Terriglobus albidus: one gene and its partner. The protein of the gene in region 1 interacts with the protein of each later gene in a pairwise test. Links are inferred from orthologs where the notes say so. Each region holds a gene or a part of one and is shown on either strand. Other genes may lie near its edges. The genes, in order: FTW19_RS12585 and dnaE.

Region 1 (5,742 bases):
GCATACGATCCCCGGCCCGCTGCAGGATCGTATGGAGATTCTGCGCCTGTCAGGCTACACCGACATCGAAAAGCTCGAGATCGCCAAGCAGTACCTGCTCAAGAAACAGCGCGAAGGGACGGGACTGACCGAAAAGCAGGTCGTCTTTTCCGACGACGCCCTCCAGGACATTATTCGCTCCTACACCCGCGAAGCCGGTGTTCGTAACCTGGAACGCGAGATCGGCAATGTCTGCCGCAAAGTAGCTCGCCGTGTCGTAAAGAACGGGCCCAAGCACAAGGAAGAGGTAACGAAAGACAACCTCTCCGACTTCCTTGGCGTGCCTCGCTTCCGCGAGTCGCAGGTACAGGAGAAGAGTGAGGTCGGCCTGGTCACCGGCCTTGCCTGGACTGAGGTTGGCGGCAGCATTCTGCAGACCGAAGTACAGGTGCTGGACGGCAAGGGTAAGCTCACCACCACCGGCCAGCTCGGCGACGTCATGCAGGAGTCAGCACAGGCGGCCCTCAGCTACGTTCGTTCACGGGCGCATCACCTGGGCCTCAGCAAGGACTTCTATCGCAACATCGACATCCACGTACATGTGCCCGAAGGCGCCATTCCCAAGGATGGTCCGTCGGCCGGCATTACGTTGGCGACTGCGCTCTCCTCTGCCCTGACGAAGATTCCGGTACGCCGGGACGTCGCCATGACAGGAGAGGTCACGCTGCGCGGCAAAGTACTGGCGATCGGTGGTCTGAAGGAGAAGCTGCTGGCCGCTCATCGCGCCGGTATCTTTGAAGCGATCCTGCCGGCGGATAACCGGAAGGACCTCGCCGACCTCCCTGACCTGCTGAAGAACAGCATGAAGATGCATTTTGTCGAGAACATGGATGAGGTGCTGCAGATCGCCCTGGAAGGCAAGCTACCGGATCTGAAGGAAGAAACACCGGATGCGCTTGGAGTCCCGCTCACCGAGACCGTCCAGCCGGTCGTTACCCACCAGTAAGCCGCAATGAGAGAAGCAAGAAGGCCGGGCGATTGCCCGGCCTTCTTCTTTGCTGCCCCAGTTCTATACCGCCTTCCGCGACCCGCCGATGAAGTGCATGATCAGCGAGATCACCGCAAAGATGAGCAACAGATGGATCAGGAAGCCTGAGACATGCATCAGCGTGAATCCACCAAACCACGCCAGAACCAGGATGATTGCCAGAAGCAGGAACATGATTGTGTCCTCCCTTTTGTGTCGAAGTCCGCACCCATAGACCGTTTTCCCGTTGCTGGGTATTCCGGAAAGGGCGTCCAGTGGCGTTTTCATTGCGGGAAACGCCCGTAGAATGCGAAAACCCTACGCTGCACCCAAGGGAAAACGCACTAGCGCGGCATTCGCGGGAAGTAAGAGTCCCGCAGAGGCGTTTTTGTTGCTTTAGCTACCTATATTTAGCGGGATACAGGCCAGGGCAGCCCAAATGCGTATGTTCGGCATCTACCTCATCGATCTTTCTGGAGGTTTTTATGCTTATCCTTCTGATCGTTCTGCTTCTCCTGATGTTTGGCGCATTTCCGGCCTGGCCTTACAGCCGCAGCTGGGGCTATTACCCAAGCGGCGGTCTTGGCCTGATCCTGCTGATTGTGCTGGTACTTCTGCTGACGCGCGGAGTTTAGAACAGGCCTCGCGGAATCCAGGGTATGTCATCCAGTGGCTGATGATGAAGGTCAGTACTGGCAATTGGATGACATGCCCTCGACGGGCAATTGCTATCATCGAAAGCACATCCCAGGAGCGTCTTCGATGCCAATTGCTTCTACCAGCTCTGCCCTGCGACTCAGTAAACTGGCTCCCTCCATCGTTCAATCTGAGATCCGCGCCATGACCATCGCATGCAACGCCATCGATGGCATCAATATGTCCCAGGGCGTCTGCGATACGGACCCGCCGCATCCTGTGATTGAAGGCGCCGTCAACGCGATGCGTAATGGCTTCAATATCTATGCGCGTATGGACGGCATCGATTCCCTGCGCCATGCTATCGCGCGCAAGTTTGCGCACTACAACGCCATTACCGCCGATCCCGATGGCGAGATCCTGGTCACGACCGGAACCACCGGAGCCATGCTGGCGACCTGCATGGCGTTGTTCGATCCAGGCGATGAAGTAATCGTCTTCGAGCCCTTCTACGGCTACCACGTCAACATGCTGCTGGGCCTGAACCTGAAGCCTGTGATTGTTCCGTTGACTGCGCCCCGCTGGGACTTCGATCCCGAAGCCCTGGCAAACGCCATCACGCCGAAAACCCGCGCCATCCTGGTCAATACGCCCGGCAATCCGTCAGGCAAGGTCTTCACGCGCACGGAGCTGGAGGCACTGGCTACCATCGCGATCGATGCGGATCTCTTCGTCATCACCGACGAGATCTACGAGTACTTCCTCTACGACGGTCACGAGCATATCTCCCCGGCAACACTGCCCGGCATGGCGGAGCGGACGATCACGATCGCCGGCTTTTCCAAGACCTTCTCCGTCACCGGCTGGCGTCTCGGCTACCTGCACGCCAGTAAGCGCTGGACCCCGTCCATCGCCTACTTCCACGACCTGCTCTTCATATCCGCTCCGGCTCCGCTGCAGCATGGTGTGGCCGCAGGCCTGTGCGACCTTCCTGATAGCTTCTATACCGACATGCGGACCGAGTACGTCGCCAAGCGCGACAAGACCGTAGCTGCACTTGCAGATGCCGGACTCACGCCGACTGTCCCGCAGGGAGCGTATTACATCCTTGCCGATGTCTCCCGCGTTGAAGGCTCCACCTCGAAGGAGAAGGCGCGCAACCTGCTCAAACAGGTTGGCGTGGCTGCCGTGGCTGGGTCAGCATTCTTCCGTGCGGGCAAAGGAGAGAACCTGCTGCGCTTCTGCTATGCGAAGAAGGACGACGCGTTGGACGAGGCCTGCAGACGGCTTCGGTCCCTGTAAAAATCAACCTCGATGAAACTGACCTCACACGCAATGAAGCACGCCGCCGTCACACTTTGTGTCGGCGGCGTGCTTGTCTTGGTAGCTACTTTTTTTGAGGCGCTTCTTCCATTCGCGAAGAAAGCAGCCTGGATCATTTTGGGGCTGGCAATGCTGGTGAGTATCACCGAGGGTTTTCCGCCACGAAAGTCCTTCTGGTCTCGCTATCCACTGTGGGTGCCTTATTGGCTGAAGATGACCGACGCCATCATGGGCCTACTGGCGGTAGCCTTCGTTGTAGCACTCGAGTCGCACGAGCCATCCCAAAATCAGAAGAACGACTTTGCTCCTCGCGTCCTCGCATTCTTCGCGATTAATGCCTCGATACGATCAGCAGCCTACTGGCACTCGAAAGGAAGCTGCGACATCCCACTCGATCCTTGGGATCATTCGTCCTCACCTGAGACGCTCGATGAGCGGCTCGATGCTATTCGTGACGAACATCTCCCTTCCCTCTCACAGAAGGGAAAATAGAAGGAAAAGTACGACGACCTTTGTTTGTCATTTCGTAGCGAAGCGGAGAAATCTGCTTCTTATTGCTTCTCATAGGCATCTCCGTCGTAAAAAAAGAAGAAAGCCCACCGAATTGGTGGGCTTTCTTCTTTTTCACGCGGAACGAAGCCTTACACACACCCGCCGGCAATCGACGGGATCAGCATGATCTCATCTCCGTCTTCAAACGTGTGGGTCTCGCCACCCAGGAAGCGGATGTCCTCATCGTTCACGTAGACGTTGATGAACGGGCGCAACTTACCCTGCTCGTCCTTGATATGCGCACCAAGCGCCGGGAACTTCACACCCAGGTCATCGACCAAGCCCGGCAGGTTGGTAGCGGCGGAGTCAACCTTCTTCACGCCATCGGTATGGCGGACAAAGGCGGTCGGCAAAAGTACTTTGATTGACATTGAATCTTCCCTGCTCTTTCTGTTTCTCGTCCACCTGGGCATCAGCCCAGCACTACTGAGCCACCAGCTCAGCCTCTTCCGCAGCGGGCAGACCATCCAGCTCCCGCAGATAGGCATCGAACTCGGCCAGCCGCGGCTTCACCGCGCGTCCGACGTCGTACTTGCCCTGCAGCACATCGGTCGTCTTCAGGCCGTTGCCTGTGATGCAGACCACCGTGGTCTCATCCTTACCGATGCGGCCCTGTGCGAAGAGCTTCGCGGTCACGGCGGTGGTTACACCGCCTGCTGTCTCCGTAAAGATGCCCTCAGTTTCTGCCAGCTCCTGGATACCGGAGACAACTTCAACGTCGGAGACATCCTCACCCCAGCCGCCGGTCTCGCGGATCAGACGGGCTGCGTATGGGCCGTCCGCCGGGTTACCGATCGCCAGCGAGCGGGCGATGGTATTCGGCTTCTGCGGCTCGTGGCGGTCAAGGTTGTTCTTCACCGCGTGGGTGATCGGCGAGCAGCCCGTAGCCTGCGCTCCGAAGAACTTCACGTGCTTTGCCTCGACGATGCCGAGATACACCAGCTCGTCGAAGGCCTTCTTGATCTTCCGGATCAGCGATCCGCCAGCCATCGGCACCACGACGTTGTCGGGCAGACGCCAGCCGAGCTGCTCGGCGATCTCATAACCCATCGTCTTCGAACCCTCAGCGTAGTAAGGCCGCAGGTTCACATTGACGAAGCCCCAGTTGTACTGGTCGGCGATCAACGAGCACAGGCGGTTGACGTGGTCGTAGTTGCCATCAATGCGCACCAGGCGCGCGCCGTAGATCAGCGTGTTCAGAATCTTTGCCGGCTCCAGGTCAGCCGGAATCAGGATGCAGCTCTTCAGACCCAGGCGGGCGGCCTGCGCAGCCACTGAGTTCGCCAGGTTGCCAGTCGAACTCGCGCCGACGGTATCAAAGCCGAAGTAGCGGGCATTGGCCAAGGCCACAGCGACGACACGGTCCTTGAAGCTTAGCGTCGGGAAGCAGACGGCATCGTTCTTCACGTAGATATCGGAAGCGCCGAGACGCTTGCCCAGGTTCTTGGCCTTGACCAATGGTGTGAAGCCCACCGGAAGATCGGGCTGGAAACCCTCAGGAATGGGAAGCAGCGCACGATAGCGCCAGATGCTTGCCGGCCCGGCAGCGATGGACTCCCGGGTCACGCTGCCCTTCACCGCGTCCAGGTCGTAAAAGACCTCAAGCGGCGAAAAGCACTCATCGCAGATAGAAAGCGGCTGTTTGCCATAGCTCTTGCCGCACTCTTTGCACTTCAGATCGTAGGGCGCACACGCACCGGAAGACATAGGGCCTTGCTCTCCATATGGCGGAGGGCTTTACCTATGACCGTCTCTCTTGGATGGCGCCCTTAACTCGGGAACGAGGAGGCGCGGGGTGGGAACTTGCAACTTTCCTACTCCGAATCTCATGTTCCCTGTCGCCAGGAGAGAGTTGACACCGGTACGCCTTTGTTCTGTCCGGTTGTCGTGGTGTCACAGGGCTCGTCCCTCAACCACTCTTCATGAAATTCGCGCTTACCCTTGCGGGTTCGCTTGAATGTATTGTTTGTACCACGCCATACGGCTCCAGACAAGCCATGGCAGCACTCAACGGCGGCTAAGTGCATTGAATTGCAAGAAAACCGCCCTTTTCGGTTTATTCTTCCGCCATGCTGAAATTCCTGGTCCGCACCACCGCCTTCACGGCCCTCTCCGTTGCTCTTGCGTCCTCAGCTACGCTTCCCCTCGCCGCACAGGAGACCCCGTTGAACCCGGACGGCAAGGTCGCCTCCAAGTCCGTTTGGCTCACGCTAACGCCGCAGCAG
Region 2 (6,833 bases), 620 kb from region 1 along the record:
CACGGGCAGGAAGTCACCCGCAAGCTGGGTGAGATCGAAAACCGGGACGAGCTCGTCAAGCAGGTCCGCAAGCAGTTGGAGGCGGCAGCCTTGGAGTATCGTCTCGTCGCGGGACGGCTGACGGCCGAACGCAAGAGCGCCGCTGCTCGCCTGGAGAAGGTTGCTGAGAAGCAGATCAACGATCTCGCCATGAAGGTCCGCTTCGAGGTAAAGGTCACCTGGGAAGAAGACGAGGGCGCGTGGACGGTGCACGGCTGGGACAATATCTCGTTCCTTATCGCGACCAACGTGGGGGCGCCTCTGGCTCCATTGACAGAGATCGCCTCCGGCGGCGAGATGTCGCGTGTCATGCTGGCGCTGAAGGTATCGGTCGAGGACGGTGTCAGCAAGCTGCGTAAGAAGACGCCGTTGCCGCGCACATTGATCTTTGACGAAATCGATATCGGCATCGGTGGACGAGCAGCCGAGGCCGTGGGACGCAAGCTCAAGCAGCTCAGCAAAGGCCAGCAGGTACTCTGCATTACGCACCTGCCTCAGATCGCGGCCTTCGCCGATACACACCTGGTGATTGAGAAGACGGTGAAGGCAGGCAAGACTCGCACCGGCGTACGGGAGACAAGCAGGGAAGAGCGCGTGGACGAGATTGCCCGCATGCTGAGTGGCGCCACCATTACCGATGCCAGCCGCAAGAATGCCGAGCAGATGATCGGCGAAGCCGAAGTTGCAGAATCTGTGTGAGGAGCGATAAAGGATCGATGCGAACGCTGAAGTGGATCGGGTTGGTGCTGCTGTTAGTTGCCGTCGTTATCCTTGGCGGGCTGGAGATCGCTCACTGGAGTTTGCCGAACTCCAATACGCAGCAGGCGAAGTTTGACGCCATTGTTGTGCTGGGCACGCCTTCGAAGGATGATGGAACCCCTTCACCGGAGCAGAGAGAACGAGTGCTTGAAGGTGTCAGGCAGTGGAAGGCAGGCATTGCTCCGGTCATCATTATGACTGGCGGGGCGGCACACAATCGCTTTGTTGAGGCCCACTCAATGGCTGTTTATGCCGAGCAGCAGGGCGTTCCGGAATCTGCCGTAATCGAAGAGGGCAAGGCACAGAATACGGTTCAGAATATCTATTACTCGAACGAGATCATGAAGCAGCATGGCTGGCACTCGGCGGAGGTGGTCAGCTCAAAGAGCCATCTGCCGCGCGCAGGCATGATCCTGTCGCATTTCCCGCTGGAATGGAAGACAGACGGCTCCGCTAAGCCGGCCGAGGACGGCTGGTGGCGTGAAGCTGTCTTTGAGTTCAATGAAGCGCAGTACTGCTGGACACTCCGCCGCAAGGGTTTCCCGAAGTCGAAGTTCCTGCCCCAGTAACTTCGCTCGGGCGATGGCTTTCCCAACTGCGTAGGATTCTGGTCGGGTAGAGAAGCCGATTTCTCCGCTTCGCTGCGAATTGACAAAGCAGAATAACCCATCCCAATGAAGTTGGCCTCGAACCAGGTTCGGTACCGCCTTTTCAACATCCTGCAGCCACTGCCAAAGCTCACTAGAATTAACCCATGGCAGCCGAGTTCACCCACCTTCACCTGCACACCGACTACTCGCTTCTGGACGGCGCATGTGACGTCGATAAACTAGCCTCTCACCTGGCGAAACTAGGCCAGAAGGCTGCCGCCATGACCGACCATGGCAACATCTACGGCGCGGTGCACTTCGCTGCCGCCATGGAGAAGAAGGGCATCAAGCCCATCATCGGCTGTGAGCTCTACCTGTCGAAGACTGCGGACCACCGCGAACTCGCTGACGGCTATAACCACTTCCTGGTGATCGCCGAAAACGAAGAAGGTTACCGAAATCTTGTTCGTCTTACCAGTGAAGCAGCCCTGCATGGCTTCTATCGGAAGCCGCGTGTCAGCAAGGAATTTCTGTCAAAGCACACCGAGGGCCTGATTGCCTTCTCCGGATGCCTCGCCGGTGAACTGAACCAGCACCTGATGGCAGGTAAGTACGATGAGGCCAAGCGCACAGCCGGCATGTTTGAGGAGATGTTCGGGAAGGGGAATTTCTTTCTTGAGATCCAGGATCACGGTCTCGAACCGGACAAACCCGTCTGCGAAGCGCTGTTCAAGCTCGAAAAAGAACTCAATATCCCGTTGATCGCTACCAACGATAGCCATTATGTGGCCGACGATGACAGCCGTGCCCACGAGATCCTGCTATGCGTCCAGACCGCCGGATCCATCAATGATCCCAATCGCTTTCGATTCGATACCAACGAGTTCTACATCAAGAGCGCCGAGGAGATGCACCGGCTCTTCAAGCATGCGCCCGAGGTCTGCACCAGGACGATGCAGTTTGTCGATCGCTGCAACGTGAAGCTCAACAAGGTCAAAAATCCCTTCCCGGAGTTCGTCGTGCCGGAAGGCGCGACCATTGACAGCTACTTCGAGCAGGTCTGTCGCGAGGGCTTCCAGAAGCGCAAGGAAACAGCCATCCGCCATCTGCAGGAGCGCGGCCTGCTGCGTAAGACCATCACGGAATACGAAGAGCGCCTGAACCGCGAGATCGACTGTATCAAGCAGATGAAGTTCCCCGGCTACTTCCTCATCGTGTGGGACTTCATCAAGTACGCCCGCGAGCGCGATATCCCTGTCGGTCCAGGCCGTGGATCCGCTGCCGGTTCACTGGTGGCGTACTGCATGGAGATCACGGACGTCGATCCGCTGCAGAACGAGCTGCTCTTCGAGCGCTTCCTGAATCCTGAGCGTATCTCCATGCCTGATATCGACATCGACTTCTGCATGAACCGCCGCGGCGAAGTCATCGAGCACGTCACGCGCAAATACGGACGCGATCAGGTAGCGCAGATCATCACCTTCAACACCATGGCCGCGAAGGCCGCGATCAAGGACGTCGGTCGCGCGATTGACATGCCATATGGCGAAGTCGATCGGGTCGCAAAGCTGATTCCGGCAACCATTGGCATCACCATTGAGCAGGCGCTCAAGGACTCACCTCCACTGGCGCAGGCTTATGAGGATCCGAAGATCCGTGAGTTGATCGATACAGCGATGAGGCTGGAAGGCCTGGTGCGCGGAGCCGGTGTACACGCCGCCGGTGTCGTGATCGCGCCGACCAAGCTTACCGAACTCGTTCCTGTTACACGCGCCAAGAACGACGATATCGTTACTGCCTACGACATGAAGGCCGTCGAGAAGATGGGTCTTCTCAAGATGGACTTCCTCGGTCTGACGACACTCACGGTTATCGACGACTGTCTGAAACTGATCAAGTCCAACCGGGGTGTTGATGTCGAGATGGCCAAGGTGCCGCTCGACGATGAGAAGACCTACGAACAGGTCTTTCACCGGGCACTGACCTCCGGCGTCTTCCAGTTTGAATCCGGCGGCATGCGCGACGTACTGCGCCGCTATAAGCCCACCTCCGTGGAAGACCTTACCGCTCTCAACGCGCTTTACCGTCCCGGTCCGATCCAGGGCGGCATGATCGATGACTTCATCGAGCGCAAGTGGGGACGCCGTGCTGTTGAATACACCTTCCCGGAGTTGGAACCCATCCTGAGAGAGACGCTTGGCGTCATCGTCTATCAGGAGCAGGTTATGCAGATCAGCTCTGCCATCGGCGGTTACTCGCTCGGCGGCGCTGACCTGTTGCGCCGCGCCATGGGTAAGAAAGACCCGGCTGAGATGGCCAAGCAGCGCAGCATCTTCATGACCGGCGCGGTAGAACGCAAGTTTAACAAGGACAAAGCCGGCCAGCTCTTTGACCTGATGGAGCAGTTCGCCGGTTACGGCTTCAATAAGTCGCACTCTGCCGCTTACGCTCTGCTGGCCTATCACACGGCTTATTTGAAGACCCACTATCCGGTGGAGTTCATGGCTGCGCTTCTGACCTCGGAAACGTCCAAACCAGAGAACGTGGTGAAGTACATCCAGGAGTGCCGCGAAATGGGAATCACGGTACTGCCGCCGGATGTGCAGATCTCCGCGGCGAACTTCACCCCGGTCGGCGACGCGATCCGCTTCGGCCTGGCTGCGATCAAGAACGTCGGCGGCAATGCGATCGAATCGATTCAGCAGGCCCGTACCGTGCTGCAGTCGGAAGGAAAGGCTGGCTTCGCGTCGATCTGGGAGTTCTGCGAGAAGGTCGACCTGCGGCTGATGAATAAGCGCGTGCTGGAGTCGTTGCTCAAAGCCGGCGCGATGGACAGCTTCGGTTCACGTGCCCGCGTGATGGCGGCGCTGGATAGGGCGATCGAGCGCGCACAGAAGTCTCAGCGCGATGCCGAGACAGGGCAGCATGGTCTCTTCGGCATCTTCGATGCAGAGCCTGACGTCGCGAAGAAGGCAGATGATGACCTGCCCAAGGTCCCCGACTGGGATGAACATACGCGCCTGCAGAATGAGAAAGAGGTGCTAGGCTTCTTCGTCTCCGGTCACCCGATGGACAAGTATCGCGAGAAGCTGCGCAACCTCAAGGTGGTGGACACAGCCACCGCCTGTGAGATGAAGCCGGAGCCCCAGGTCTTCCGCCGGGGCCAGGACAATAGCGCCAATGAGATTCAAATCGCCGGTGTCATTACCGGGCTGAAGGTGGCCAAGTCCAAGCGTTCCGGTGAGATGTATGCCTCCGCGGCGCTCGAAGACCAGACCGGAAAGATCGACATCATCGCCTTTCCCAAGGACTACGAGAAGCTGGCCGAGAAGCTGAAGATCGACGTTCCAGTGCTTATGCGTGGAACGCTACGTGGTGAAGAGGACTCAGCGCCAAAGCTCTCCGTCACCTCGATCCAGGCGCTGGAAGATGTGAAGATCAAGCTGCCGGCAGCGCTCCGCGTGAAGGTGCCTTTGCATCATCCGGATGCAGCATTGCTGGAGAAGCTACTTGCTCTCTTCCAGGGGACGCCCGGACCGGGAAAGGTGCTGCTCGACCTGGAGGAACCGGGGCAGTTCTGCGCCGTCCTGGAGCCACAGGGACTCTCCGTCGCCGCGGACAAGCTCTTCATCGACCAGGTCGAGGAGCTCGTAGGCCAGGGCGCCGTCCGCGTCATCGACTAAAAACAATCGGCATAAATGCCGGGATCCTGTTTCATATTGGGTGGGGTCTTTGCTTTCGAGGCTGGATGGCGGAAGGAGTCGAACCTCCGACCGAATGATTCGTAGTCATTCGCTCTATCCCGCTAAATTACCAGGCCCCGGCCGTATCGCTCTTCTTGTTCTTCGGCGGTGGCAGCATGTGAATCTCCGCGGGAGCATCGCGGTTTACCTGTAAGACACCACCGTTCTCGTGCAGTTCAGTGACATGCATGACCGTGCGACGCTTCCATTGGGGATCGCCTGGTTTTTCATCTTTGCCACTCTGGTGGGTGAAGTAGAAGAGCCATGCGCGGCCCGCAGCGTCGACCACAACATCCGGATGCTGCCCCTGCGCATCGTCCGTGGGCTTTGCTCCATGGCTTTGCAGCAGGTTCTCCGGCTGCCGCTCCCAGCTTGTCAGGTCACTGGAATGGAATACACCGAGACCATTCCAGGCATCCTGAATCAACCAGTACGTCCCTTTCCAACCAAAGACCACTGGTCCTTCTCCGCGTGTCTTTACGGCGATTCCTGCCGGGCTCCAGTGCTCCAGATCGGTGGAGTCGCTCATATAGATTTTGGAACCATCGCGCTCATTCTTGTACCAGAGACGCCACGCGCCATCCGGCTTGCGGAAGAGGCAGGCATCGATGACGCGATCCGATCCGAGCTCAAGCTTGCCAATCTCTTTCCAGTGGAGAAGATCGGTGCTGGTGAGGTGTTCGATATACCGGGGAGCATTCCAGTCGCTGAAGGTTCCGGGAACGACGGTAAGAAACATGTGATACGTGCCCTTTACCTGGATCACCTCAGGAGCCCACAACGTGTAATCGGGTTTCTCGGCGGGAATATCCGCCTCGGAGAGATACTTCCAGTGCGCTCCTCCATCGCGGGACTCCGCAATACCGATCCGCGTGCCGTGCACCCAGCGCACGCCGGTGCTGTCTTCGATATCGGCGCGCCGGTTGGTGTATAGCATCCACCATGCCTTGCGCTGCGTATTCCAGATCACGACCGGATCGGCGGCTCCATCATGGACCGGGTCGCGGTACAGAGGTACCGTCGCCGCAGGGGACTGCTGCGCCTTTGTATGGGGAGCGAGGAAGAGTTCCGGCAGTAGAAACAGGCAGCAGAGCAATCGCTTCATGGGGTGATACTTCACGGGTGCCGCCTTCTCCGTCAAGCTGTTAGTTTGTCTGCATGCCTCTCAAACGGATCGCCCTGCTCTCTCTGTTTGCTGTTGCATCATCCCTGCCGACTGCCGCCGCGCAAACCTCCGCGTTTCAGACGAAGCTTCGCACTCTGAGCGAGGAGTTCTGGACGTGGCGAGCCACGGAGCAGCCCTTCACCAACGACGACATTCCTCGCATCGAACGCGCGGAACCGTTTGTCGTTCATTGGGCGCCAGGCGATGTCACACAGTACAAGGCGAAGGTCGATGCGTTTGAGAAGCAGTGGCGCGCCCTTTCCGCAGCGGGGGAACCGGTTGCCGACCAGGTGGACTACCGCTTGCTTGGCTCCGCTATTGCACGGGTGCACTGGGAGTTGACGGTTTTCCCGATGTGGAAGGAGAACCCGTTCTTCTACGTCGATCAGAGCCTCGGTTCGGTCTATGCCGCGCTTCTGCCGAAGCCACCGATTACGCCGGCGCGCGAGGAGATCATTCTCTCCCGCATGGAGCGCATGCCCTACACGCTGGAGGAAGGGAAGAAGAACCTCACAGATATTCGCGCGCCTTACGTTC

Evidence for each region.
Region 2: the proteins of FTW19_RS12585 (region 1) and dnaE interact in binary tests that used the Escherichia coli proteins (3 or more experiments, as listed by UniProt). The link is inferred for Terriglobus albidus from one-to-one orthologs.

The regions. Positions count from the first base shown.
Region 1 is NZ_CP042806.1:3,166,865-3,172,606, reverse strand. What follows is about bases 885-3,856. They hold FTW19_RS12585 (pyridoxal phosphate-dependent aminotransferase), read left to right. Parts: upstream 885-1,768; coding sequence 1,769-2,944; downstream 2,945-3,856. Other genes in these bases: FTW19_RS12575 (MoaD/ThiS family protein), read right to left, coding at 3,607-3,856; FTW19_RS12580 (hypothetical protein), read left to right, coding at 2,957-3,457; FTW19_RS12590 (DUF3309 domain-containing protein), read left to right, coding at 1,492-1,641; FTW19_RS12595 (lmo0937 family membrane protein), read right to left, coding at 1,049-1,201; lon (endopeptidase La), read left to right, coding at 885-985. Also shown: more of lon, read left to right, coding at 1-884; more of FTW19_RS12575, read right to left, coding at 3,857-3,888; thrC (threonine synthase), read right to left, coding at 3,941-5,224; FTW19_RS12565 (peptidase M18), read left to right, coding at 5,587-5,742. UniProt on the Escherichia coli protein: Shows aminotransferase activity with methionine and histidine as substrates, and to a lesser extent also with phenylalanine.
Region 2 is NZ_CP042806.1:3,783,436-3,790,268, forward strand. Bases 1,209-5,271 are described here. They hold dnaE (DNA polymerase III subunit alpha), read left to right. Parts: upstream 1,209-1,552; coding sequence 1,553-5,071; downstream 5,072-5,271. Other genes in these bases: FTW19_RS14775 (YdcF family protein), read left to right, coding at 1,209-1,367; FTW19_RS14785 (family 43 glycosylhydrolase), read right to left, coding at 5,199-5,271. Also shown: DNA repair protein RecN, read left to right, coding at 1-738; more of FTW19_RS14775, read left to right, coding at 756-1,208; more of FTW19_RS14785, read right to left, coding at 5,272-6,236; FTW19_RS14790 (DUF885 family protein), read left to right, coding at 6,290-6,833. UniProt on the Escherichia coli protein: DNA polymerase III is a complex, multichain enzyme responsible for most of the replicative synthesis in bacteria. This DNA polymerase also exhibits 3' to 5' exonuclease activity. The alpha chain is the DNA polymerase catalytic subunit.